3 regions of the Mesorhizobium sp. M0514 genome follow, and region 1 is predicted to be linked to each of the others. Evidence: predicted binding sites of a transcription regulator. Region 1 holds the regulator's gene; each other region holds the start of a gene.
What was found. The regulator PhoB, encoded in region 1, activates phosphate uptake and scavenging genes when phosphate is short. The targets are predictions, from matches to a motif close to TGTCATNNANCTGTCAT.
Positions count from the first base shown of each region.

Region 2: the regulator PhoB is predicted to act here: its motif matches at 6,209-6,225, upstream of ppk2 (polyphosphate kinase 2).
Region 3: the regulator PhoB is predicted to act here: its motif matches at 5,996-6,012, upstream of NKI61_RS24360 (PhoX family protein).

Region 1 is NZ_JAMYQZ010000076.1:915-8,915, forward strand. Features, by position in the region: gene xylF (D-xylose ABC transporter substrate-binding protein) at 1-148, opposite strand, end outside; gene NKI61_RS25010 (ROK family protein) at 414-1,649, shown strand; gene phoB (phosphate regulon transcriptional regulator PhoB) at 1,680-2,369, opposite strand; gene phoU (phosphate signaling complex protein PhoU) at 2,386-3,090, opposite strand; gene pstB (phosphate ABC transporter ATP-binding protein PstB) at 3,132-3,956, opposite strand; gene pstA (phosphate ABC transporter permease PstA) at 3,974-5,290, opposite strand; gene pstC (phosphate ABC transporter permease subunit PstC) at 5,287-6,747, opposite strand; gene NKI61_RS25040 (substrate-binding domain-containing protein) at 6,843-7,871, opposite strand.
Region 2 is NZ_JAMYQZ010000028.1:48,780-56,780, reverse strand. Features, by position in the region: gene NKI61_RS14215 (LacI family DNA-binding transcriptional regulator) at 1-218, opposite strand, end outside; gene NKI61_RS14210 (hypothetical protein) at 365-508, shown strand; gene NKI61_RS14205 (hypothetical protein) at 572-715, shown strand; gene NKI61_RS14200 (DUF423 domain-containing protein) at 755-1,129, opposite strand; gene NKI61_RS14195 (multidrug efflux MFS transporter) at 1,173-2,438, opposite strand; gene NKI61_RS14190 (GntR family transcriptional regulator) at 2,588-3,253, shown strand; gene NKI61_RS14185 (DUF982 domain-containing protein) at 3,363-3,596, shown strand; gene NKI61_RS14180 (hypothetical protein) at 3,669-3,827, opposite strand; gene NKI61_RS14175 (glycosyl transferase family 90) at 4,006-4,977, shown strand; gene NKI61_RS14170 (aldo/keto reductase) at 4,998-6,041, opposite strand; gene ppk2 (polyphosphate kinase 2) at 6,286-7,206, shown strand; gene NKI61_RS14160 (dihydrofolate reductase family protein) at 7,396-8,001, opposite strand, start outside.
Region 3 is NZ_JAMYQZ010000071.1:24,171-32,171, forward strand. Features, by position in the region: gene cckA (cell cycle histidine kinase CckA) at 1-14, shown strand, start outside; gene NKI61_RS24335 (purine-nucleoside phosphorylase) at 99-809, shown strand; gene NKI61_RS24340 (ribbon-helix-helix domain-containing protein) at 815-1,117, opposite strand; gene NKI61_RS24345 (VOC family protein) at 1,338-1,733, shown strand; gene NKI61_RS24350 (twin-arginine translocation pathway signal) at 1,815-2,339, shown strand; gene NKI61_RS24355 (GMC family oxidoreductase) at 2,390-3,961, shown strand; gene NKI61_RS24360 (PhoX family protein) at 4,027-5,940, opposite strand; gene NKI61_RS24365 (hypothetical protein) at 6,058-6,453, opposite strand; gene urtA (urea ABC transporter substrate-binding protein) at 6,767-8,001, shown strand, end outside.

The DNA.
Region 1 (8,001 bases):
TTTTCATCGCCGCCTCGTCGGTCTTCCAGCGCTCTTCCTGGAAGTTCGACCACGACACGCCGATGACCTTGTCCTTCGCCTGCGCGACCGACACCAGCGCCAGCGACATGGCGACACCCGCCAGCATGGCGGCTGCAAATCTGTTCATCATAATCCTCCCTGCGCCGCGTGCGGCGCGACAAAACTGGCCCGAGGGCCGGCACACAGAGGCCCTATTTTTTCGAGCCTCGAAAAAATACTGGTTCAATGATAAGGCGCTGTCAACATCGATTCTGATGGATTCTGATGGCCTTGCCGAATTTTTTCGAGGTCCGCAATAAACAATGACAGGGCTGCCGGCGTCTGCCAATATTTGGCTGGTGCCGTCGAACGCCTTCACTATCATGAGGCGCGAGGAGGCCGGGAGGAAACAAATGTCGGTTGGAATCCGCCACGACGATCTGCGCCGTCGCAACCGTGCGATGGTGATTTCAGCCGTGCGCCGGGCCGGCCAGCCGTCGCGGACCGAGATTGCGGCGACCACCGGCCTCAGCCACTCGACCATATCGGCAATCTCGTCTGATCTGATTCAAGAAGGCATCCTGATTGAAGGCAAACCTGGCGAGACCGGCGCACTGAAACGCGGCCGGCCGCAGGTGGGCCTTGGTCTCAACCCGGAAGCGGCGGCGGTGATGACCGTCGTGCTGTCGCTCAATTTCCTGTCCGTCACCGTCATCGACTATGCCGGCCACGTCGTCGCCGAGGAACAGCGCCGGCTGGACACGCTGACCAAGCCGCGCGACGAGCTGATTGGCGAATGCGTAGCAATCGTCCGGCGGCGGCTTGAGGATCCCGACCTCGATGTCCAGAGCATCGCCCGCATTGCCATGGGCATCCAGGGCATCACCGATTCGCAGGCGCGCGCCATGCTGTGGTCGCCGATCACGCCACTGACCGACATTGCCTTCGCCGACATGTTGGAAGCGGAATTCGGCATTCCGGCCACCATGGAGAACGACTGCAATATGATGGCGGTGGCCCTGCAATGGCGCCAGCCCGAGCGCTACCGCGACAATTTCATCGCGATCCTCTTGTCGCACGGCATCGGCATGGGACTGGTGCTGAAAGGCGAACTGTTCACCGGCACCCATTCCTCGGGCGGCGAGTTCGGCCACATGATCCACCGTCCGGGCGGCGCGCTCTGCCGCTGCGGGCGGCGCGGCTGCGTCGAGGCCTATGCCGGAAACTACGCCATCTGGCGCAGCGCCAAAATGATGGGCGAGGATGCCGAGCCGGTCGATATCGGCGACGCTGATATGCGCGCACTCGCCGCGCGCGCCCGCGAAACCGACGGCCCGGAGCGCGAAGCCTATCGCAAGGCCGGCGAGGCGCTCGGCTTCGGCCTCGGCAGCCTGTTTGCGCTGATCGATCCGGCACCCGTCGCCATGGTCGGCGTCAGCGCCGCCGCGTTCGACCTGATCGAACCGGCATTGCGCGAAGCGATCGCCCAGACCGCCGGCGGCCAGCACTCGAAGTCGATCTCCTTCGACACCGAGCCCAACGAGCTGCCGCTGATCCGCGAAGGCTGTGCCATGCGCGCGCTCGGCTTCGTCGATCAGGAGATTTTTGCGCCGGGTATTCAGCCCAAATCCGGCAAGCATGTCGCGTGAATGGCCGGCAACGGCGCGACGCGCAGGATCCTAGTCTTCCCTGATCGCGTAGCCGGCGCCGCGAATGGTACGGATGACATCCGGCATGCGGCCGTTGTTGACGGCCTTGCGCAGCCGCCCGACATGCACGTCGACGGTTCGCTCGTCTATATAGATCGTCTCGCCCCAGACATTGTCGAGCAGTTGGCTGCGCGAGAACACGCGGCCGGGATGGCGCATCATGAATTCGAGCAGCCGGAACTCGGTCGGTCCGAGCCTGATCTCGCTCTTCTTGCGGTAGACCCGGTGCGATTCTCGATCGAGCACGATGTCGCCGACCTTGAGCACGCTCGACAGCACTTCCGGCTTGGCGCGGCGCAGCAGCGCTTTCACGCGCGCCATGAACTCCGGCGTCGAGAATGGCTTGACCAGATAGTCGTCGGCACCGGTGGACAGGCCGCGCACGCGATCGCTTTCCTCACCGCGCGCGGTCAGCATGATGATCGGCAGCCGCTCGGTTTCGGGCCGCACTCTAAGCCGCCGGCAGAGCTCGATGCCGGAAACAGCGGGCACCATCCAGTCGAGCACCAGGAGATCGGGCACGTTTTCCTGCAGGCGGATCTCGGCCTCGTCGCCGCGTGTCACCACCTCGACGTGATAGCCTTCGGATTCGAGGTTGTAGCGGAGGAGCACGCCTAGCGGCTCCTCGTCCTCCACGACCATGATGCGTGGCGCGATCATAGGCAGTTCACCCTCATCAGGCCGGCGTGGCCATCGCCGTCTCGTCCTGCTTCGGACGATTGGCGGGCAATTGCTGGCCGGTCAGCACATAATACGCATTTTCGGCGATGTTGGTGACATGATCGCCGATGCGCTCAAGATTCTTGGCGCAGAACAAGAGATGCGTGCAGGCGGTGATGTTGCGAGGGTCTTCCATCATGTAGGTCAAGAGCTCACGAAACACGGACGTGTATTTGACGTCGATGCGCTCGTCGTCATTCCTGAGTTTTGCAAGAGCTGCCGCATCGGTGGCGGCATATTCCTCGACGACGCCTTGCACCTGGATCAGCACCAGCTGCGCCATGGCATCGATGGAGTGCGAGAGGTCGCGCGGCGTGACGCTCAAGCCCACGGTGCCGACGCGTTTGGCGATGTTCTTGGCGAGATCGCCGATGCGCTCGAGGTCGCCGGCCATGCGGATCGAGCCGACCACGGCGCGCAGATCGTTGGCCATCGGCTGGCGCTTGGCGATCAGCGTGATGGCGCGGTCGTCCAGTTCGCGCTGGCGCGCATCCATGATGGCGTCGTCGGAAACGACACGCTGTGCCAGCGCATTGTCCGAATTGAGCAGCGCCCTGGTCGAGCCGCTGACCATCGAGCCTGCCAGATCGCCCATGTCGCGGATCAGCTTGCTGATCTGCCCGAGCTCTTCATCGAAGGAGGCGACGGTATGTTCACCCATGATCTTGGTCCTCGTGCCTGAAAATTCACCCGCCGGACGGCTCAGCCGAAGCGGCCGGTAATGTAGTCCTGGGTGCGCTTGTCGTCGGGGTTGGTGAACATCTTGTCGGTGGCGCCCTCCTCGACGAGATAGCCGAGATGGAACATCGCTGTACGCTGCGACACGCGCGCCGCCTGCTGCATCGAGTGGGTGACGATGACGATCGTGTAGTTCTGGCGCAGTTCGTCGATCAGCTCCTCGACACGGGCGGTGGCGATCGGATCGAGCGCCGAGCAGGGCTCGTCCATCAGGATCACCTCCGGCGACACGGCGATGGCGCGCGCGATGCACAGGCGCTGCTGCTGGCCGCCGGACAGGCCGGTGCCGGGCTCCTGCAGGCGGTCCTTGACCTCGTTCCAGATCGCAGCCTTCTTCAGGCTCTGCTCGACGATCTGGTCCATGTCGGACTTGCGCTTGGCCAGCCCATGGATGCGCGGGCCGTAGGCGACGTTCTCGTAGATCGACTTCGGGAACGGGTTGGGTTTCTGGAACACCATGCCGACGCGGGCGCGCAGTTCGACGACATCGATGTTCTTGTCGTAGATGTCGTCTTCATCGAGCGTGATCTTGCCGGTCACCCGCGCCGAATCGATGGTGTCGTTCATGCGGTTGAGGCAGCGCAGGAAGGTCGACTTGCCGCAGCCGGACGGGCCGATCAGCGCCGTCACCTGGTTCTGGCGGACGTCGAGATTGACGTCGAACAACGCCTGCTTCTCGCCGTAGAAGACGCCGACCTTGTCGCCGCGCATCTTGATGACTTCGTTCGACTTGGCGTTCATTTTGTCGCCCACTGCATTCTCAAGGGACTGTTCGGTCATGATGTTCATACCAAATTGCCTTTTTTCTACCAGCGCCGCTCGAACCGGCGCCGAAGCACGATCGCGGTGATGTTCATGGCCATGAGGAAGACGAGCAGGATGATGATGGCGCCGGACATGCGCTCGACAAAAGCGCGCTCAGCCTCGTTTGCCCACATGTAGATCTGCACCGGCAGCGCGGTCGCCGGATCGAAAGGCGTCGTCGGATAATCGGCGACGAAAGCGACCATGCCGATCAAGAGCAGCGGTGCTGTCTCGCCGAGCGCACGCGCCAGGCCGATGATGGTGCCGGTAAGGATGCCTGGGGCGGCAAGCGGCAGGATGTGGTGGAACACCATCTGCATCTTGGAGGCGCCGAGCCCGAGCGCTGCCGAGCGGATCGACGGCGGCACCGCGGCAAGGGCGGCGCGCGTCGCGATGATGATGGTCGGCAGCGTCATCAAAGTCAGCACCAGGCCGCCGACGAAGGAAGCCGAGCGCGGCATGCCGAGGAAGTTGATGAACACGGCAAGGCCAAGCAGACCGAAGACGATCGACGGCACCGCCGCGAGATTGTTGATGTTGACTTCGATCAGGTCCGTAAAGCGGTTCTTCTTGGCGAACTCCTCGAGATAGATCGAGGCGGCGACGCCGATCGGCAGCGCCAGCAAAAGCACGATCACCATCATGTAGAACGAACCGATGATGGCCACGCCCATGCCCGACGTCTCGGGCCGGCTGGAGGCGCCATAGCTGAACAGGCCGGTGTTGAAATGCTCGGCCATCGCGCCTTCGGCTTTGAGCTTGTTCATCCAGTCGATCTGCTGGTCGGACACCTTGCGGCGCGCTTCATCGACGCCGAGGTCGATCTGGCCCTTGAAGGCCGAGTCGAGATTGGCGGCGGCCAGGATGTCGACGTCACGCGTCGTGCCGATCACCGACGGATCGGCGGAGACGATGTCGCGCAGCTGGACGCGGGCGCCTTCCGACAGGAAGCCCTTGAGCTTCAGCATCATCGGCTTGTTGGCCGGATCGATGCCGAGCTTGGCCACCAGCGCGTTTTCGGCGAGCTTGGGATAGTTCGCCTTGATCAGCACGGTAGGGTCGGTCGCGCGCTTGCCGGAGGGATCGATCACCTTCTCGTCGAAGGTGACCGGCAGCGTCACCGTCGTCTGCCAGAAGGCGGTGTAGCCTTTCGAGACGATGGTGATCAACATGATGGCCAGGAACGCCAGGCCCACCGAGATCGCAATCACGCCATAGATGCGGAACCGGCGTTCGGCGGCGTAGCGCGCCTTCAGCCCGATGTCGCGGCGCGGACGCGCGACGGCACCCGCCATCGTGTCCAGGGGGATGTCGGTCATTCGTACTGCTCCCGGTACTTGCGCACGATGTAGAGGGCGACGATGTTCATCACCAGCGTCAGCGCGAACAGCGTCAGGCCGAGCGCGAAGGCGACCAGCGTCTGCGGCGAGTTGAACTCGAGATCGCCGGTCAGCTGGTTGACGATCTTGACGGTGATGGTCGTCATCGCCTCGAACGGGTTGGCCGTCAGATTGGCCGCGACGCCCGCCGCCAGCACGACGATCATCGTCTCGCCGATGGCGCGCGACGCCGTCAACAGGATGGCGCCGACGATGCCGGGCAGTGCCGCCGGCAGGATCACCCGCTTGATCGTCTCGGAGCGCGTGGCACCGAGGCCGAGCGAGCCGTCACGCATTGCGCGCGGCACCGCGGTGATGATGTCGTCGGACAAAGAGGACACGACCGGGATCAGCATGACGCCCATCACCAGGCCGGCGGTGAAGATGCTCTGGCCCTGGATGAAGGGAGAGCCGCCGGTGAGGGCTGCTGAGAGGTCGCGCAGGAACGGTCCGAGCGTGACCACGGCGAAGATGCCGTAGACGATGGTCGGGATGCCGGCCAGCAGTTCAAGCGCGGGCTTGACCACCGACCGGACGCTGCGCGAGGCGTATTCGGACATGTAGACCGCCGACATCAGCCCTACCGGCACTGCGACCAGAAGCGCGACGGCGGCGATGTAGAGCGTGCCGGCGAGTAGCGGGATCAGGCCGAACTGACCCTGGCTGCCGCCGGAACCGGCGGCGGCGAAACGCGGATCCCACACCGTGCCGAAGAAGAAGCTCATCGGTGATACGCTTTCGAAGAAGGTGATCGTCTGGAACAGCATCGACAGCACGATGCCGACCGTGGTCAGGATGGCGATGGTCGAGGCCGCAAGCAGCCCCCACAGCATCAGCTTCTCGACATTGTTGCGCGCCCTGGCGCGCGGCGCGATCTGCCTCAGCGCATAGAAGGCGCCGGCGACCGACAGCGCGAAGGTCAGCACGGCGCCGAACAGGCCGAGCCGGTCCTGGACCTGGTTCGCCTCGACCGCGATCGGGATCATGTAGTCCTGTGTGTCGCTGGCCAGTGCCACGCCCTTGGCGGCGAGCAGCGGCTGCAATTCGGCGAAAGTAGCGGGAAGTGCGGTATCGCCATCGAGCCGGCGCAAGCCCTTGGCCAGGCTCTTCACCAGGCTGGCGTCGAGCGCTTCGCTGGCGACCTTTGTGTCGGCGGTGCGCTCGGGCAAAGCGGCATGGATATGCCGGTCGAGATAGAAGGAAGAGCCGATATCCCAGACGGCGAGCAAAAGGACGGCAGGCAGGACCGCGAGCAGAAAGGCCCACCAGCCATGATAATGCGCGCGCGAATGCGGCTTGACCTTGCCGGTATCCTGCGCCGCGGCGCGCTGGCGGCCGACCACAAAAGCGACCACGCCTATGACGATGATTATGGCGAGTACGAGCAAGGACGACATAACCCACCCCAGGGAAAATTCAGATCGCCGCCGCCGTTGCGGCAAGCGGCGAAATCAGGGCGCGGAGTTCATCCGCGCCCTGATCCGTCCGTTGATTACATTGTCTTTCCGGCGGCGAAGGCGTCGCGCTGGCCCTGACGTTCGGCGTCGGGAGCGGAAACCAGGCCGTACTGGGCGAGCGGGCTTTCCGGGCCGATCATCTGGTCATCAAGGAAGAACTCGACATATTCCTTGAGGCCAGGAACGACGCCCAGATGCGCCTTCTTGACGTAGAAGAACAACGGCCGCGACACGGGGTACGTGCCATCGGCGATGGTCTGCGTCGAAGGCACGATGCCTTCCACGGTAGCGACCTTCAGCTTGTCGGCATTGTTCTCGTAGAAGGCGAGGCCGAACACGCCAACGCCGGTCTTGTTGGAGTCGATGCGGGCGAGCGTCTCGGTGTAGTCGCCGTCAATGTCGACAGCCTTGCCGTCCTTGCGGATGGCGATGCAGGTCTTGCCGATTTCCTTGTCGTCGGCGATGCCGGCAGCCTTCAAAGCGGCCTTGTCGCAGCCGGCGTCGAGCAGCTTGGTCTCGAACACTTCACGGGTGCCGTGCTTCTCACCCGGGATATAGGCGGCGATATCCCAGTCGGGCAGCTTCGGATTGACCTGGTTCCACTTGGTGTTCGGGTTGTCGACCAGCTTGCCGTCGACCACCAGCTTGGCGGCGAGCGCCTTGTAGATGTCGGCGGGAACCAGCGCCCAGTCCGGACCCTTGATGTCGGTGGCAAAGACGATGCCGTCATAGCCGATGCGGACTTCCTGGACGTCCTTGACGCCGGCGTCGGCGCAGGACTTCAGCTCGTCCTTCTTGATCGGGCGCGAGGAGTTGGCGATGTCGATCGTGTCTTCGCCGACGCCCTTGCAGAACTCCTTGATGCCGGCGCCGCTGCCGCCGGACTCGACCACCGGGGTCTTGAAGCTGATGAAAGTTTCGCCGAACTGCTCGGCGACGATCTTGGCGTAAGGCAGCACGGTCGACGAACCGGCGACCTGGATCTGGTCACGCGCAGCGGCGACACCGGACGATGCGGCGAACGCTACCGCCACGGCCGATGCCGTAACGAGGAATTTCTTCATGTGGCCTGCTCCTGTTCGGAAGATGGTCTCTTGGCGCCCTCTTCAAACCGGCGCCCGCTGAGGCCAATAGCCTTCGATTATTACAGTCGCATGACAGTTTCGTGTCAGCCCGGTAACGTCGCACAGACGT
Region 2 (8,001 bases), on a different contig from region 1:
ATGGCGTTGACCTTGCCGGCGCGCAGCAGCCGGCCCTTGGGATCCGGGCCGGCATAGCCCATCGCTTCCGCCGCCGCCTTGACCCGCTCGCGGACCTCTTCGCGCACGATTTCCGGGCGAGCGAACACGTTGGACGCGGTACCGTGCGAGACCCCGGCCGCCTTGGCGATGTCGGCAAGCCGCACTGGTCTCGTCTTGCCGGAGGTCAATGCCGTCATTTTCGTCTCCTGAACCGGAGCCTGTTTAGCACTTTCGTTGGATCGGTTCAAATTTTCCCTTGATCGGACGGCGGAGAGGGTCTATATTTGAATCGATCCAAGGGATTCACCAAGTATAACTTGGATCGATTCAAGAGGAGGGTGCCATGCATCCCGTGAATTATCTGTTCGAAGACATCTACGGCAATGATTGGGGCATAGTCTCCGACGCCGCCACCCGCAGGCGCTGCGACAAGGTCGGGCCGTGGAGGCGTGACCTGCAATACCTTGTGAAACGCAAGCGCAGCTGATCGGCCCCGGCATTTTCGTGCCAGCTGATTGGATCGATTCAAGTTCTTAAAGAGGAGACGAACATGCATCCCGTGAAGCATCTGTTCGAAGACATTTATCGCAATTACTGGGGTATCTCGCCTGCCACGGAGCAGCCGGAAAGGCGGCGGCCGACCAAGTCTGCCAAGCGCAACCGCGACCTGCTGCCGCAAAACCGGCAGGATTAAGCCTCGTGTGATATCTGATGGGACAGGGTTCTTGGCTCGTCAGGACCGTTGCCGCACGAGCGCCGAGGCCGCGATCACCAGCCAGCCCGCGATGAGCAAGGTGCCGCCGATCGGCGCCGACATCGGGAACAGCCGCGATCCCACGAAATCCCGTGCCAGCAGATCGCCGCAGAACAGAACAAGCCCGACGAGCAGCACCAGGCTGCCGATCCGCAAGATCCGGTTTGCGCCGGCGAGGCCGACGGCCAAAAACACCGGCGCATGCATGAGCAGGAAGGATGCGGCCGTGCCGACGAAGGCGCCGCCGAGATGCGCTGATGCCGCCGACAGCGCCACGCCCGCCGCGCCGGCAATGCCGCCGGCGAAAACGAGGATGCGCGCGCTGTTTGCTGGTGCTGACTCGGCGATGCTCATGTCTCGGGCTCCGTGATTGACGATAGGCGGCGCGACCTGTCTGTCAGGATTTTTCCGATATCGCCAGCATGTCGCGCGTGCGGCGCGCCTGGGCCAGCCAATTATACGCGGCACCGCCCGCCATCAGCAACGACGTGCCGAGAAACACCGCGCGCATGCCGAAATGGCCGCCGACGAAGCCGCCCAGCAGCGGCCCCGCAACCTGGCCGACATATTGCGCCGAGATTGCCAGGCCCAGCACATTGCCGCCGACCCCATCGGGAACATTGTGGCGGATGACGCTGGTGATGCAGGGCAACAGCCCGCCCAGCACCAGACCCATAAGGAACCGCAGCCCGACCAACTGCCAGCTCTCGGTGACGAAGGCCTGCGGCATCAACAGCAGCGCCGAGACGGCCAGCGATGCGACGATGACGTTCCAGTGGCCGATGCGGTCGGCGAGTTTGCCCAGCCGTGACGCCGACAGGATGGCGCCCAGCGCCGCCGCCGACATGACGACACCTGAGACCAGGGTCACCCGGCTTGCCTCCGCGACCAGTTGCTGGACGTAAACGGTGATGATCGGCTCGATCGACATGTTGGCGAAGGTGAACAGCATGCCGGTCGCCAGCATGGCCACGACAGGGCGTTTGTCGGGGATCTGCGCCCAACTTCCCTTTGGTTTCTCCTCGCGTTTTGCCTGTACTGGCGGGCGAGGCATCTCCTTTATCAGGAACGTCGTCGCCAGCGCCGCCAGGAAAATGACGCCGCCCGCGATGAGGAAGGTGGCGCGAATACCGATCAATGGCGGCAGCGCGCCGCCAAGCAACGGGCCGACCAGGGAGCCTGCGGTGATGCCGGCCGACAGCACGCCAAGCGCCCAGCCGGAGCGCTCCTTCGGCGTCTGCATGGCGACAAGGATCGTCGAGCCTGAGGAATAACCGCCGGCAAAGCCGATCAACAGGCGCAAAAGCACCAATTGCCAGACGGTCTGCACCATGCCGGTCAGCGACATGCAGATCGCCATGCCGAAACTGGCGCGCACCAGCATCACCTTGCGGCCGTAGCGGTCGCCGAGCCGCCCCCACAGCGGTGCGACAAGGGCCGCGGCAAGGAAGGTGGCGCCGAAGGCGATGCCGGACCATTGCACGATCGCCGCGTGGCCGACGGCGCCCAGTTGCTCGACATAGAGCGGCAGGAACGGCAACAACAGCGTCATCGCCACAAGCGTGCTGAACGATCCGGCAAAGCACACGAACAGGTTGCGCCGCCAATGAATGTTGTAGGTGGAAGGCGCTTCGGCGGCCTGCGCTGCACTGTCCTGCGGCATGTCCTGTCCTGTCCGCTTGCTGCGGATACCATTTTGGGATACCAACTTGGTACCTCATGGACGCAAAGCCCGGCTGCTGTCAATCAGGCGCTCTCAATGTGATCGGCAAGACCAACGGGCAAGGCCGATCGCCAGCAATGGAAGCAACTATGTCGCAGATGCAGATCGTCGAAAAAGCGCTTCGCGAGATGATCCTTGGCCTCGAGGTCGGTCCTGGCGAGCGGCTGACGGAGCGCTGGATCGAGAGCCGCTTCGGCGCCTCGCGCACGCCGGTCAGGGCAGCCCTGCTGCGGCTGGAGACGGAAGGGCTGATCTGCCGTGACGGGCGCGGCTGGACCGTGTCGCCGATCAACCTTGCCGAACTGGAACAGATCGCGGTGTACCGCGAAGCGGTCGAGGTCGCGGCGGTCAGGCTGACTTCGGCGCTGGCCGACAGGAGCGCAGCCGATGTCATCGAGGCGATGCTGGACTCCTGCGACACTGCCACGCCGCGCGAGGAATGGCACCGCGTCGGCATGGATTTCCATATCGAACTGGCGCGGCTCTCCGGCAACGAGTTCCTGTTTCGGGCCGTGCGCGATGCCATGACGCGGCTGTCGCGGGCGCGCTGGCTGGAGGTGCGCGACGAGGCGGCCCTTGGCCGCGCCTGGAGCGAGCATCACGCCATTCTGGCGGCGGTGCGGGCCGGCGATGCCGATGCGGCGGCGGCGCGACTTTCCGCCCATATCGCCGGCAGCCGCGCTCGCCTGGTGACGTCGTTGCACAATGACCGGCGCGGCCTGCGCGCCAGGGGTTTTGCCGTCGTCGCCGCTTGATACTGGTCACGAAAACGAAAGAACGCCGTCGCGATCCGCTTTCGGCCTCGCTTCGCGGACGCCGATGGCGTAAGAGGCGCCCATGGAAAACAACCGATTTGAAACACCCGTGACCGTTAAGTCGGGCACGGAGGGAAGCACTCAGCTCTTGCGTACGGTGCGCGAGGCTTCCGATTACCTGCTCAACAGCTGGCCCGGCAAGCGCAGCCCTAAGCACCGCGAAGCGCTGCAGGCCTGCCATGACGCGCTGGCCGGCGACAAGCCGGCGATGATCGCAAGACGCGCCTTCATCGCCGCCGCGCGCGAGGTCAACGTCTTCGTCAGCGACAAGGCCCCGGCCTGATCACATCGGCCTGATCAGACCGGCATTTTGCCAGGATCCGGCCCGTTTCGTGGGCCGGTGATCCTGTCTTGCCTATTTTTCTGTTTCGGTGTCGGTTTTCGAACTTGCCTCGTTCTCAGGCTCGGCGCGCTCCTTGGCCGCGACCTTGGCGGCGAGCTTCTCCGCCTTCTTGGCGGCCTTCTGCCGGTCGCGCTCTTTGCGTTCCTGACCGTAATTCGGTGGTCGAGCCATATCGTTTCCTTTCGCTGTGCCTGATCCTGCCTAGAAGCATTGGCCGGCAAACACAACAGCGCCGCGAGGGCAGATGCCAGCGGTTCTGGACTTGCGTGATGGCGAACACAATGGTTTAGAAAAGGCTGCGGGACAGTTGCTGGAGCCGCCGCCGACCGATTTCGAATCAAAACGACCGATGGCCACGCTTCAAAGAAACGCACAGAAGCTGATCTACTATGCGCGCAACGCCATGCGCGACATCGCGCCGCCGGTTCTTTTCCGGCGCCGGCTCGGCCGGCTGCTCGATCAGGCCAGGCTTTCCGACGCATCGGTCCGCCAGCGGCTCAATTACTACAACACGCTGCGGGAGCCTTTTAGCCCCAGCCCCGAGGCCGTGCCGGTCAGCCGGCTGCCGTCGGACCGCAGCATGTACTATTACGATCTGAAGGAGTTCACCCGTTATTTCGACCCAGATCTGCGCATCGACCTGGAATTCGGCGACGTCATCGAAGTGCCGAAGATGCCGTCGATCGTCAAGGACCGGCCGATAGCGGGCGACAACGGCAACGGCGTCCTGTTCAAGCTGAACAAGTTCCGTCATTTCTACATGCCGGCCGACGATGTCGCCTTCGCCGACAAGCATCCGCTCGTCGTTTGGCGCGGCGAACTCAACAATCCGATCCGCACCTTGTTGCTGGATGCAGCCCGCAATCTGCCGTTCTGCGATGTCGGCACGCCGAGGGCGACAGCACCTGCGGAATACCGCAAGCCCTATCTCAGCATCGATCAGCAGCGCCGCTACCGCTACATCATCTCGCTCGAAGGCAATGATGTCGCGACCAATCTGAAATGGATCATGAGCTCGAACTCGCTCTGCCTGATGCCGCCGCCGACCTATGAGACCTGGTTCGCGGAAGGGCAGCTCGAGCCCGATGTCCATTATGTGCCGCTGGCGCCCGACTTCAGCGATCTGGCCGAGCGCGTGCACCATCTCGAGAAACATCCGGCCGAGGCCCAGCGCATCGTTGCGGCGGCCAACGCCTATTGCCGCAAATTCGCCGACGAGCGGGCCGAGCAGGCGATCTGCCTGCTCGTGCTCTACAAATATTTCGTGCTCAGCGGCCAGATCGAGCCCGATCCGCAGGTCTGGCGGTTTATCGCGGGCTAGCGGCTTCCGGCGCCCTTAAGTCAGATGACGCTGCGGTCCATAACCAGATCGGCCGGGCCGAAGCGGTCCTTCGCCGTAAACTGCTGGTGCCAGTAGGGATAGAGCACCGGAGGCCGGCTGACGGCATCGAGACGCTGGCGTTCATCAAAGGACAGCGTCAGGCTCGCCGCGGCGAGATTGTCTTTCAACTGGGCTTCGTTGCGCGCCCCGATCACCAGCGAGCTGACGGCCGGCCGGCCGAGCAGCCAGGCCAGCGCCACCTGGGCCGCCGAAACGCCGCGTGCCGCACCGATATCGACCAGCACGTCGACAATCCGCCACAGCCGATCCTCGTCGCGGATCGGGGGTTCCGACCAGCCGCCGATCTGGCGCGCCGTCGGACTGTCGCGGCGGTATTTTCCCGACAGCAGGCCGCCGGCGAGCGGGCTCCACACCAAAACGCCAAGGCCCTGGTCGACCGAGATCGGCAAGAGCTCATACTCGGCCTCGCGTGCTTCCAGCGTGTAGTGGATCTGCTGGGTGACGAAGCGCGGCTGGTGCTGGCTGTCGCTGATGCCGAGCGCCTTCATGACCTGCCAGCCGGAATAGTTGGAGCAGCCGACATAGCGGATCTTGCCCTGGGCAACCAGCGTGTCGAGCGCGGCGATGGTTTCCTCGAGCGGCGTCGCGCCGTCCCATTCGTGCAGGAAATAGATGTCGATGACATCGGTCCTGAGGCGCTTCAGGCTCTTCTCGCATTCGCGGATCAGATGATGGCGCGACAGGCCTTCGTCATTGGGGCCTTTGCCGATCCGCATGCGCGCTTTGGAGGCGATCAGCACGTCGTTCTTGCGCTTGCCGCCGAGCGCCTCGCCGATGATCTCTTCCGACAGACCGTTGGAATAGACATTGGCGGTGTCGATGAGATTGATGCCGGCATCGATGCAAGTGTCGATGATGCGCGAGGCCTCCGCGAGATCGGAATTGCCGACGGCAGCGAACGGCCCGCTGCCGCCGAAGGTCATGGTTCCCAAGGTCAGCGCCGAAACTTTCAAGCCGGAACGGCCAAGCGTGCGGTATTCCATGTCTGATCCTCGTAGTTTTGGTGGGGAGGCGGTTTTAGCAGGAAAGGGCGGGGAAGCCCGAACGGGTCCGCTATTTGTAGGACAATTTGAGCGGCTTGTCGCCATGCCAGGGCGCTGGATCGGCAATGCCTCGCTGCTTTGCAGTGAAGACCGGCTGGCCGGCGGCTTGCAATAAAACCGTCATTGCCGGCCTATATCGAGTCGGCTCAGGGTTTCATGTCAGCCGGCAAGCGGAGCAGTGGAAATGAATGAGCTAAAGCAGAATTCTGCGGCCAGGGATTGGCTGGAAGCCGAACTCGCCGACACGCTCGACGAGGACTATGAGCTGGAAATCTCGGAGCCGGCGCTGTCGTTGGAGATCGCCAAGATCTACAAGAACGCGCATCCGCCGTCGATCGATCGCATGCAGTATTTCCGCGACCTGATCGGCTTGCAGTCGGAACTGATCAAGCTGCAGTCCTGGGTTGCCTACCACAAGAAGAAGCTAGTGGTGGTTTTCGAGGGCCGTGATTCCGCCGGCAAGGGCGGCGTCATCAAGCGCATCACCCAGCGCCTCAACCCGCGCATCTGCCGCGTCGTGGCGCTGCCGGCGCCGACCGAGCGCGAAAAGTCACAATGGTATTTCCAGCGCTACGTGCCGCATCTGCCGGCCGGCGGCGAGATCGTGCTGTTCGACCGCTCCTGGTACAACCGCTCCGGCGTCGAGCGGGTGATGGGCTTTGCCGAACCCGATCAGGTCGAAGAGTTCTTCCGCGACGTGCCGGAGTTCGAGCGCATGTTGGTCCGCTCCGGCGTCACGCTGGTCAAATACTGGTTCTCGATCACCGACGAGGAACAGCAGATGCGCTTCATGATGCGCATCCACGACCCGATGAAGCAGTGGAAGCTGTCGCCGATGGACCTGCAGTCGCGCGTGCGCTGGGAGCAGTACACCAAGGCCAAGGAAGAGACGTTTGCCCGCACCAACATCCCAGAGGCACCGTGGTACATCGTCGAAGGCAACGACAAGAAGCGGGCGCGGCTGAACTGCATCGACCATCTCCTCAAACAACTGCCCTATGAGGACGTGCCGCACGAAGAAATCACGCTGCCCGAGCGGGTGTTCAACCCGGAGTACGAGCGCCAGGTCCTGCCGCGCGAGCTTTACGTGCCGGAGAAGTATTGAGCACTTTTCCTTCTCCCCGTTTCACGGGGAGAAGGTGCCCGAAGGGCGGATGAGGGGCAGCGCCGGCATCGACGAATTCACAGCCGTCGGACGCTGCTAACCTCCAAAAGCAGCGCTGCCCCTCATTGCCTGCCGGGCATTTCTCCCCGTAGAACGGGGAGAAAGAAGCCTGCGCCTATCACTTCGCCACTACACCCGCTTGATCGTCACATGCGTGGCGAGCGCTGTCGCCACCTGCTCGGTGCACTGGTAACCCAGCTTCAGCATATCCAGCCCGGCAAACAGGCTCTCGCCCCTCCCGAGCAACACCGGCGACACCGCCAGATGCAACTCGTCGATGAGCTTCTCTTGCAGATATTGCCGGATGGTGGAAACGCCGCCGCCGACGCGGACATCCTTGCCGCCGGCCGCGGCCTTTGCTTGTTCGAGCGCGGCGTGGATGCCGCCGGCAACGAAGTGGAAAACGGTGCCGCCTTCCATCACAATGGGGTCGCGCTTGTAGTGGGTCAGCACGAAGGTCGGCACGTGATAGGGCGGGTTGTCGCCCCACCAGCCTTTCCAGCTCTCGTCTGGCCATTCGCCGCGGATTGGGCCGAACATGTTGCGGCCGAGGATCCAGGCCCCGACATTGTCGAAGCTGCGGACAGTGAACCGGTCGTCCACATCGGTGGTGCCGCCATCCTTGCCGACCATCTCATGGAAGGTGCGGGTGCCGGTCATCCATTTGTGCAGATATTCGCCACCAACGCCGAGCGGATTTTGCAGGTCCTGGTCAGGACCGGCGCCGAAACCGTC
Region 3 (8,001 bases), on a different contig from region 1:
TATTGGAGTCCTAGGGCGCCCTAATTCAAAGCTTGCGCAATGACGTGACACTGCCATGATTGCAGGCGAAACGGGCGGCGGGTTTTGGGGAGCATGTCGTGACGCCGCACAACGAGGCTGCCAGGGGCGACTATGCCGCAACGGTGCTGTTGCCGGGCGATCCGCAACGCGCCGAGTGGATGGCAAAGACATTTCTTGAGGCGCCGCGCTGCGTCAACCGCCGCCGGGGCGCACTCGGCTTCACCGGTCTCTATCGCGGCCGTCCCATCAGCATCCAGGCCACCGGCATCGGTGTCCCGTCCTTCCTGGTCTATGCGCATGAACTCCTGGATGTTCACGGCGTAAAAACGCTGATCCGCACAGGCACCTGCGGCGGCCTGACACCCCGCGTGCCGCTGCGCTCCTTGGTGATCTCGCAGTCGGTGCGCGCCGAAAGCGACCAAAGCGGCCAGGTCTTCGGCCTCTACGATGCTGCCGCCGGGCCCGATCCCGGCCTGTTCGCCCACGCTTTGGCCTGCGCCGCCCAGCTCGGCATCGACCACCAGGCCGGGCTGACCATCTGCAGCGATGTCTTCTACCACCCTGAAGGGCGCGACCGCTTTGCCGAAGCGCAGGCGCTTGGCGCTCTCGCTGTCGATATGGAAACCAGCGCACTCTACCGAATCGCGGCGCATTTCGGCGTCCGCGCGCTGTCGCTGCTGACCGTCGTCGACAACATCGTGACCGGCGAACAGACTGCCTATTCCGAACGTCAGGCGCTGTTCACCGATATGGCGCGGCTCGGGCTCGACGTTGCGGCGGAAGGCTAGCTTCCTCAGGCCGCTTCGCGCTTCGGCGTCAGCTCATCCATGTCTGGCCGGTGACCGCGCAGATAGAGCGCGCAGGTGGTACGCAGCATCGACGCGAAGTTGGGAATGGCGCCGTTGATCTCGATCGCCTCGTCATAGAGTTTTGAGATGAACTTCGGCGTCGTCAGGCCTTGGCTGTCGGCAATTTCGTCAAGCAGCGCCCAGAACGTTCCTTCAAGCTGGATACTCGTAGAGTGACCGTCGATGCGGATCGACCGGTTGATCTGTCGATAGCCTTCCGGATCCTGCCCGGCAAAAACCCTGCACATCCTTACCTCCCGATATTGTTGGTTTTGGGCGCAGCGTGTCGCGCCTTCAAGTTATGGTTGTCCCTGCATGTTCGGCCTTGTGGGCCGAATCGGCAATCGGACTTTCGTCTTTAGGCGCAGGCATAGCAGCGATTGCAAATTTAGTCGTGGTAACCGGCTGCCACCACCTTTCGCGCGTGCCGCCCATAATCGCCTCCAGCATGCAGCGGCGGAGACTGATTTGGCGAAGGCAATCCATTCCATGATCCGGGTTCTCCAAGAGGCCAGATCCGTCGATTTCTACAGAAACGCTTTCGGGCTCGATGTCGCCGACAGGCTGGATTTCGAGACATTCACGCTGATTTACCTTGCCAACGCCGAAACGGGGTTCGAGCTCGAACTCACCGTGAACAAGGGCCGCACCGAGCCTTATGAGCTAGGCGACGGTTACGGCCATCTGGCGGTCTCGGTGTCCGATCTCGACAGTGAACACGACCGGATCGGCGCGCTCGGCCTCAACCCCAAGAAGATCGTCGAATTCAACCGCGACGGATCGCTGATCGCGCGCTTTTTCTTCATCGAGGACCCCGACGGCTACAAGATCGAGGTTCTGCAGCGTGGAGGGCGCTTCCAGTAGGGGATTATCGGCCGCATTCAGCCGCGCGACGCCAGCAACGGCGCTGTTCAAGGGCGCAAACAGCAAGCAGGGAGGAACAAAATGGTCACGATCTATGACGCGAGGCTCTCACGTCGTGAACTTCTCAAACGCGGCGGCATCGGCGCGTTGCTCGTCATTTCCGGCAGCGCCGTCATCAGCCCTGAAAATGCCTGGGGGCTCGAGACATCGGCGCTCAAGCCCGAAACCATGGCGACGCTGATCCAGATGGCGCGCGACATCTATCCGCACGATCAGGTGCCCGACAAATACTACGCCATCGCCGTAAAAGGCCATGACGAGCAGGCCGGCAAGGACGCTGCCTACAAGATGATGATCGAAGACGGCATCGCCGACCTCGACAAGAAGTCGGGCGAGGGCGGCTATCGCGGCCTCGGCTGGGAGGAGCAGCGCGTCGCCGTGCTGCAGCAGATCGAGGCGACGCCGTTCTTCCAGTCCATCCGCGGCGGCCTCGTCGTCAGCCTCTACAACCAGCAGGAGGTGTGGCCGATCTTCGGCTACGAGGGCGAATCCTACTCCAAGGGCGGCTACATCGCGCGCGGTTTCGACGACATAGAGTGGCTCTGAGCCCTCCGTCGTTTTGAAACCCCGCAAAGAGGAATTCATGGGAGGAAACCATGGCAGCTTCATTTGATCTCAACAACGACGGCGTGGTCGTGATCATCGGCTCCGGCGCCGGCGGCGGCACGCTCGGCAACGAACTCGCCCAGAAAGGCGTCGATGTCGTCATCCTCGAGGCCGGCGCGCGCCACGAATACGAGGATTTCATCAATGACGAGTGGGGTTCCTTCAGCCAACTCGCCTGGACGGACAAGCGCACAACCTCAGGCGACTGGCGGGTGTCGAAGGATTTCCCCAATTTGCCGGCCTGGATCGTCAAATCGGTCGGCGGCTCGACCACGCACTGGGCCGGCGCCTCGCTGCGCTTCCAGGAGCATGAGTTCAAGACGCTCTCGACCTACGGCAAGCTGGAAGGCGCCAACCTGCTGGACTGGCCGGTCACATTCGCCGAGATGGAGCCTTACTACGCCAAGGCGGAAGCCAAGATGGGCGTCACCGGCACCAATGGCTGGCCGCGGCTGCCCGGCAACAACAATTTCAAGGTGCTCAAGGCCGGCGCCGACAAGCTCGGCTATAAGGAATGTCATACCGGCAACATGGCAATCAATTCGGTCGAGCGGGACGACCGCAACTCCTGCCAACAGACCGGCTTCTGCTTCCAGGGCTGCAAATGGGGCGCCAAATGGTCGACGCTCTACACCGAGATTCCCAAAGGTGAGGCGACCGGCCATCTCGAGGTCCGGCCAAACGCCATGGCGATCAAGATCAACCATGACGCTAGCGGAAAAGTGACCGGCGTCGTCTATGCCGACAAGGACGGCAATCTGCAGGAGCAGAAGGCCCGCATCGTCGCCGTCGCCGGCAACTCGATCGAAAGCCCGCGCCTGCTGCTGAACTCCGAGTCAGCGAAGTTTCCGCAAGGGCTTGCCAATTCGTCGGGGCAGGTCGGCAAGAACTACATGCGCCACACCACCGGTTCGGTCTACGCCATTTTCGACCAACCGGTGCATATGTATCGCGGCACCACCATGGCCGGCATTATCCGCGACGAGGCGCGGCACGATCCCTCACGCGGCTTTGTCGGCGGCTATGAATTCGAGACGCTGTCGCTCGGCTTGCCCTTCATGGCCGCCTTCCTCAATCCCGGCGGCTGGGGCCGTTCATTCACCACCGCGCTCGACCACTATGATCACATGGCTGGCCTGTGGATCGTCGGCGAGGACATGCCGCGCGCGGAAAACCGCATCACGCTGCACAAGGACGAGAAGGACGCGCACGGCATGCCGATCGCCGACGTGCATTTCGATGATCATCCCAACGACACGGCGATGCGCAACCATGCCTACAAGCAGGCCACAGCGCTTTACGATGCGGTCGGCGCGACGCGCTCCTTCCCGACGCCGCCCTATCCCTCAACCCACAATCTCGGCACCAACCGGATGAGTGAAAAGGCGGAAGACGGCGTCGTCAACAAGCACGGCCAGGCGCACGACATCAAAAACCTGTTCGTATCGGACGGCAGCCAGTTCACCACCGGTGCGGCTGAAAATCCGACGCTGACGATCGTGTCGCTGGCTATCCGCCAGGCCGAATACATCGCTTCGCAAATGTCGGCCAAGACGATCTGAGCCGTCCTCCGGGATCGCTACGCGGAACGCGCATGGCGCGTTCCGCCCTTTTTTCCTAGGACTCACTATGCGCCGACCGGCTGTCCGTCCTTGCGGCGGATGGCGACGACGGACGGTCGCGGCAGCTGGCCATCCCTGAAGTCGGGCCACAGCGTCTGCGCCTTGTCGAGCGTCTCTGCATCTTCCGCAGGGTGCTGCACCGACAGGAACAAAGTCGTGCCGTCCGGCGTGAAGCATGGGCCGGTCGCTTCGGCGCCATGCGGGCAGGTGAACAGCAGCTTCGGCAGGCCGCGCGCCGCACCTTCGGTGTCGACGCCATAGACGCCGTCCGGCAGGTCGAAATCATTGGCGCCGTCCGTCGCCACCCACAGCCGCCCCGCCGGGTCGAAGGTGATGTTGTCGGGGCAGACGAACCAGCCATTGTCCGACGTGTCCGGATGGAAGGTGGCGCCGACCTTGGCATCTTTCGGGTTGCCGCAGAGCACGAACAGGTCCCAGGCATAGTTTTCGGCCGTGTGGTCGGCGTCCGCTCCGCGGCCGCCGGGCGGGATCAGTTCGACAATATGGCCCCAGAGATTTTCCGGCCGCGTGTTGGCCGGATTGACCTTTGACTGGTCGCGCTTCTTGTTCTTGGTCATCACCGCATAGACGCGGCCGGTCACCGGATTGGTCTCGATGTCCTCGGGCCGGTCCATCGGCGTGGCGCCGAGCGCATCTGCCGCGAACCGCGTCTTCAACAGCACCTCGGCCTGGTCGGCAAAACCGTTCTCGACGGTAAGCTTGCCCTGGCCGTGCACCAACGGCAGCCACGTCATCGAGCCATCGGCATCGAAGCGGGCGACCGACAGCACGCCATCGTCGAGCAGATCGGCGCCGGAGGCCGGGTTGGCCTTGTCATAGGCCTTGGCCGAGACGAAGCGGTACATATATTCGAAATAGTCGTCGTCACCCATATAGACGACAACGCGGCCGTCCTTGTTGAGGACCACGGTCGAGGCCTCATGCGACATGCGGCCAAGTGCCGTGCGCTTCACCGGCCTGGACTGAGGATCGTAAGGGTCGATCTCGACCACCCAGTCGAAGCGGTTGGCCTCGTTCGGTTCCTTGTCGAGGTTGAAGCGGTCATGGAAGCGGCCGCGGCCATAGATGTCGGAGCCGTCGAAGCCGTAACGGTCGAGCAGGTCGGCAGTCGGCGCCTTTTTCGGGTCGCCGCCGAAAATGTCGGACACGCCTTCCTCGCAGGTCAGCACCGTGCCCCACGGGGTAACACCGCCGCTGCAATTATAGCTGGTGCCGAGCACTTTCGTGCCAGTCGCGTCGGCCGAGGTTTTCATCAGCGCATGGCCGGCAACCGGTCCGGAAACGGTCATTTCGGTGTTGGCGGTGATGCGGCGGTTGAGCGGGCTGTCCGCCACGGTTTCCCACTTGCCGTCCTTCACCTGCACCTCGAGGATCGAATGGCCCATCGCGGCCATGCCGAGATTGACCTGTTCCCTGGTCATCGTCTTGCCGGCATCGCCCTCGGTCATCCCCGGAAACATCACATTGGGCGAGATGTATTCGTTGTTGACGCAGAGCAGGCCATGATCGGAATTCACCGTGCCCTTGGGCAGCGGCATGAAGGCGATGTAGTCGCAATTGTAGCCGAAGCGCTTTTCCTGTTCCTCCGCCGCGACCTTGTTGCCGTCGAATTCGGCGAGGCCGGCTGCAAGCGGGTCGCCCCAGCGCGCGACGATGGTCGTCTCATAGCCTTCGGCGGCGGCATGGGTCTTGTCGTAGACCCGCTTCAGCTCGGGAAAGCCGAGCGTCGACTGCGCTGCGGCGGCATGCGTTTCGCCGGCAAACAAGGAGCCGACAAAGCTGCCGCCGGCAATCAGCGCGCCGGAGGCGAGGCTGCCTTTCAAAAGAGACCGGCGCGAGACGCGCTCGGCAATGATTTCGCGGATGACGGGGGAGGATGAAGACGGTGTATTGGCCATGGTGTCTGCCTCTCAGGGTGGATGTTACGGCGCACCGTTGCCCTAGTCTGCTTAGGCAACATTCACATGACATAAGAGGAAGGTTTTGCCGCAACTGGGCGCGGCACTACGCATCGCTCAGCCCTTGGTGCAGGTCGAGGCGGTGAAGGCGCCGTCGGGCTGCTTCAGAATGATGTCGAATGACGGGGCGGTCTCGCCGTCCAGTGTTGCCTGTGTCATGGAGACGGAGTTGCCACCGGTGGTATAGCCGCCCAGCGGCCCGAGCCAGGTTATCTCGCCATTGGCATTCATCTGATAGTTGTAGCCTTGCGTCGCGGTGCCGAATGTCACCGGGCCGGTATAGACATTGCCCTTGATGGTGATGTCGCCGAGGTTGAGGAAGGCGCCGAGCAGGTAGACCTCGCAATGATAGGTGCCGTCCGGAAGCTTGCCCTCGCTGAAATCGGCGCGCGCGGCGCCGCTCGTTGCCATCAGCAGCAGGATGCCGGAAATGCATGAGGTGCGAGATGTCATGACGTCACTCTTTTGAAGGGCGAGCTTGCCCTATTTTTGCGCGGTACCGCAACATTGTTAGCCCGGAACACACGGCCGGAGATCAAAAACTAGGCATTTGTCTCAATTGGGCAAAAATTAGGCAAAAGCCATGTGCGCTGCGCAAATTTGCCTCAATCAATTTTTACCGGCTGCCTTTTTGTTTCTCCAGGCTAATATACCAACCGGCTGATAACGCTCGGCTATTCCATCTTCGTGAGCGGCGCCTTCGCGTTTGGCACGGCAGTTGCTTTGCATTGTCGCGGTGCAATCAAACAGCTTGGGAGTCTTCGGTATGAGGGGTAATTTCTCCACAATAACAAAAATGTTTTCGGCGGGCGTGATCGCCGCCGGCCTGTCGATGTCGTCTCCGGCCAAGGCCGCCGAAGACACGATCAAGGTCGGCATTCTGCATTCGCTGTCGGGGACCATGGCGATTTCGGAGACGACGCTGAAAGACGCCATGCTGATGCTCATCGAAGAGCAGAACGCCAAGGGCGGCCTGCTCGGCAAGAAGCTCGAGGCGGTCGTTGTCGATCCGGCCTCCAACTGGCCGCTCTTCGCCGAGAAGGCGCGCGAGCTGATCTCGAAGGACAAGGTCGCCGCCGTGTTCGGCTGCTGGACCTCGGTGTCGCGCAAATCGGTGCTGCCGGTGTTCTCGGAACTCGACAACATCCTGTTCTACCCCGTCCAGTATGAGGGCGAGGAAAGCGAGCGCAACGTGTTCTACACCGGCGCTGCCCCGAACCAGCAGGCGATTCCTGCCGTCGATTATCTCATGAGCGAGGACGGTGGCTCGGTGAAGCGCTGGGTGCTGGAAGGCACCGACTACGTCTATCCCCGAACCACCAACAAAATCCTCGAGGCCTATCTGAAGGCCAAGGGCGTCGCCGCCGAAGACATCATGGTCAACTACACGCCGTTCGGCTTCTCCGACTGGCAGACCGAAGTCTCCGCAATCAAGAAATTCGGCTCTGCCGGCAAAAAGACCGCCGTCGTCTCGACCGTCAATGGCGACGCCAACGTTCCGTTCTACAAGGAACTCGGCAACCAGGGCATCAAGGCCGAGGACATCCCGGTCATGGCCTTCTCGGTCGGTGAGGAAGAGCTGGCCGGTCTCGACACCGCCCCGCTGGTCGGCCATCTCGCCGCCTGGAACTATTTCGAGAGCGTCGACACACCCGAAAACAAGAAGTTCATCGCCGACTGGCACAAGTTCATCAAGAATGACAAGCGCACCACCAACGACCCGATGGAAGCCCACTATATCGGCTTCAACATGTGGGTGAAGGCGGTCGAGAAGGCCGGCACCACCGATCCCGACAAGGTCATCGACGCCATGGTCGGCGTGTCCGTGCCGAACCTCACCGGCGGCTATTCGACCATGATGCCGAACCATCACATCACCAAGCCGGTGCTGATCGGCGAGATCCAGGCCGACGGCCAGTTCGAGACCGTGTCGCAGACGCCCGGCCTCGTGATGGGCGACGAATGGTCCGACTATCTGCCCGATTCCAAGGACCTGATTTC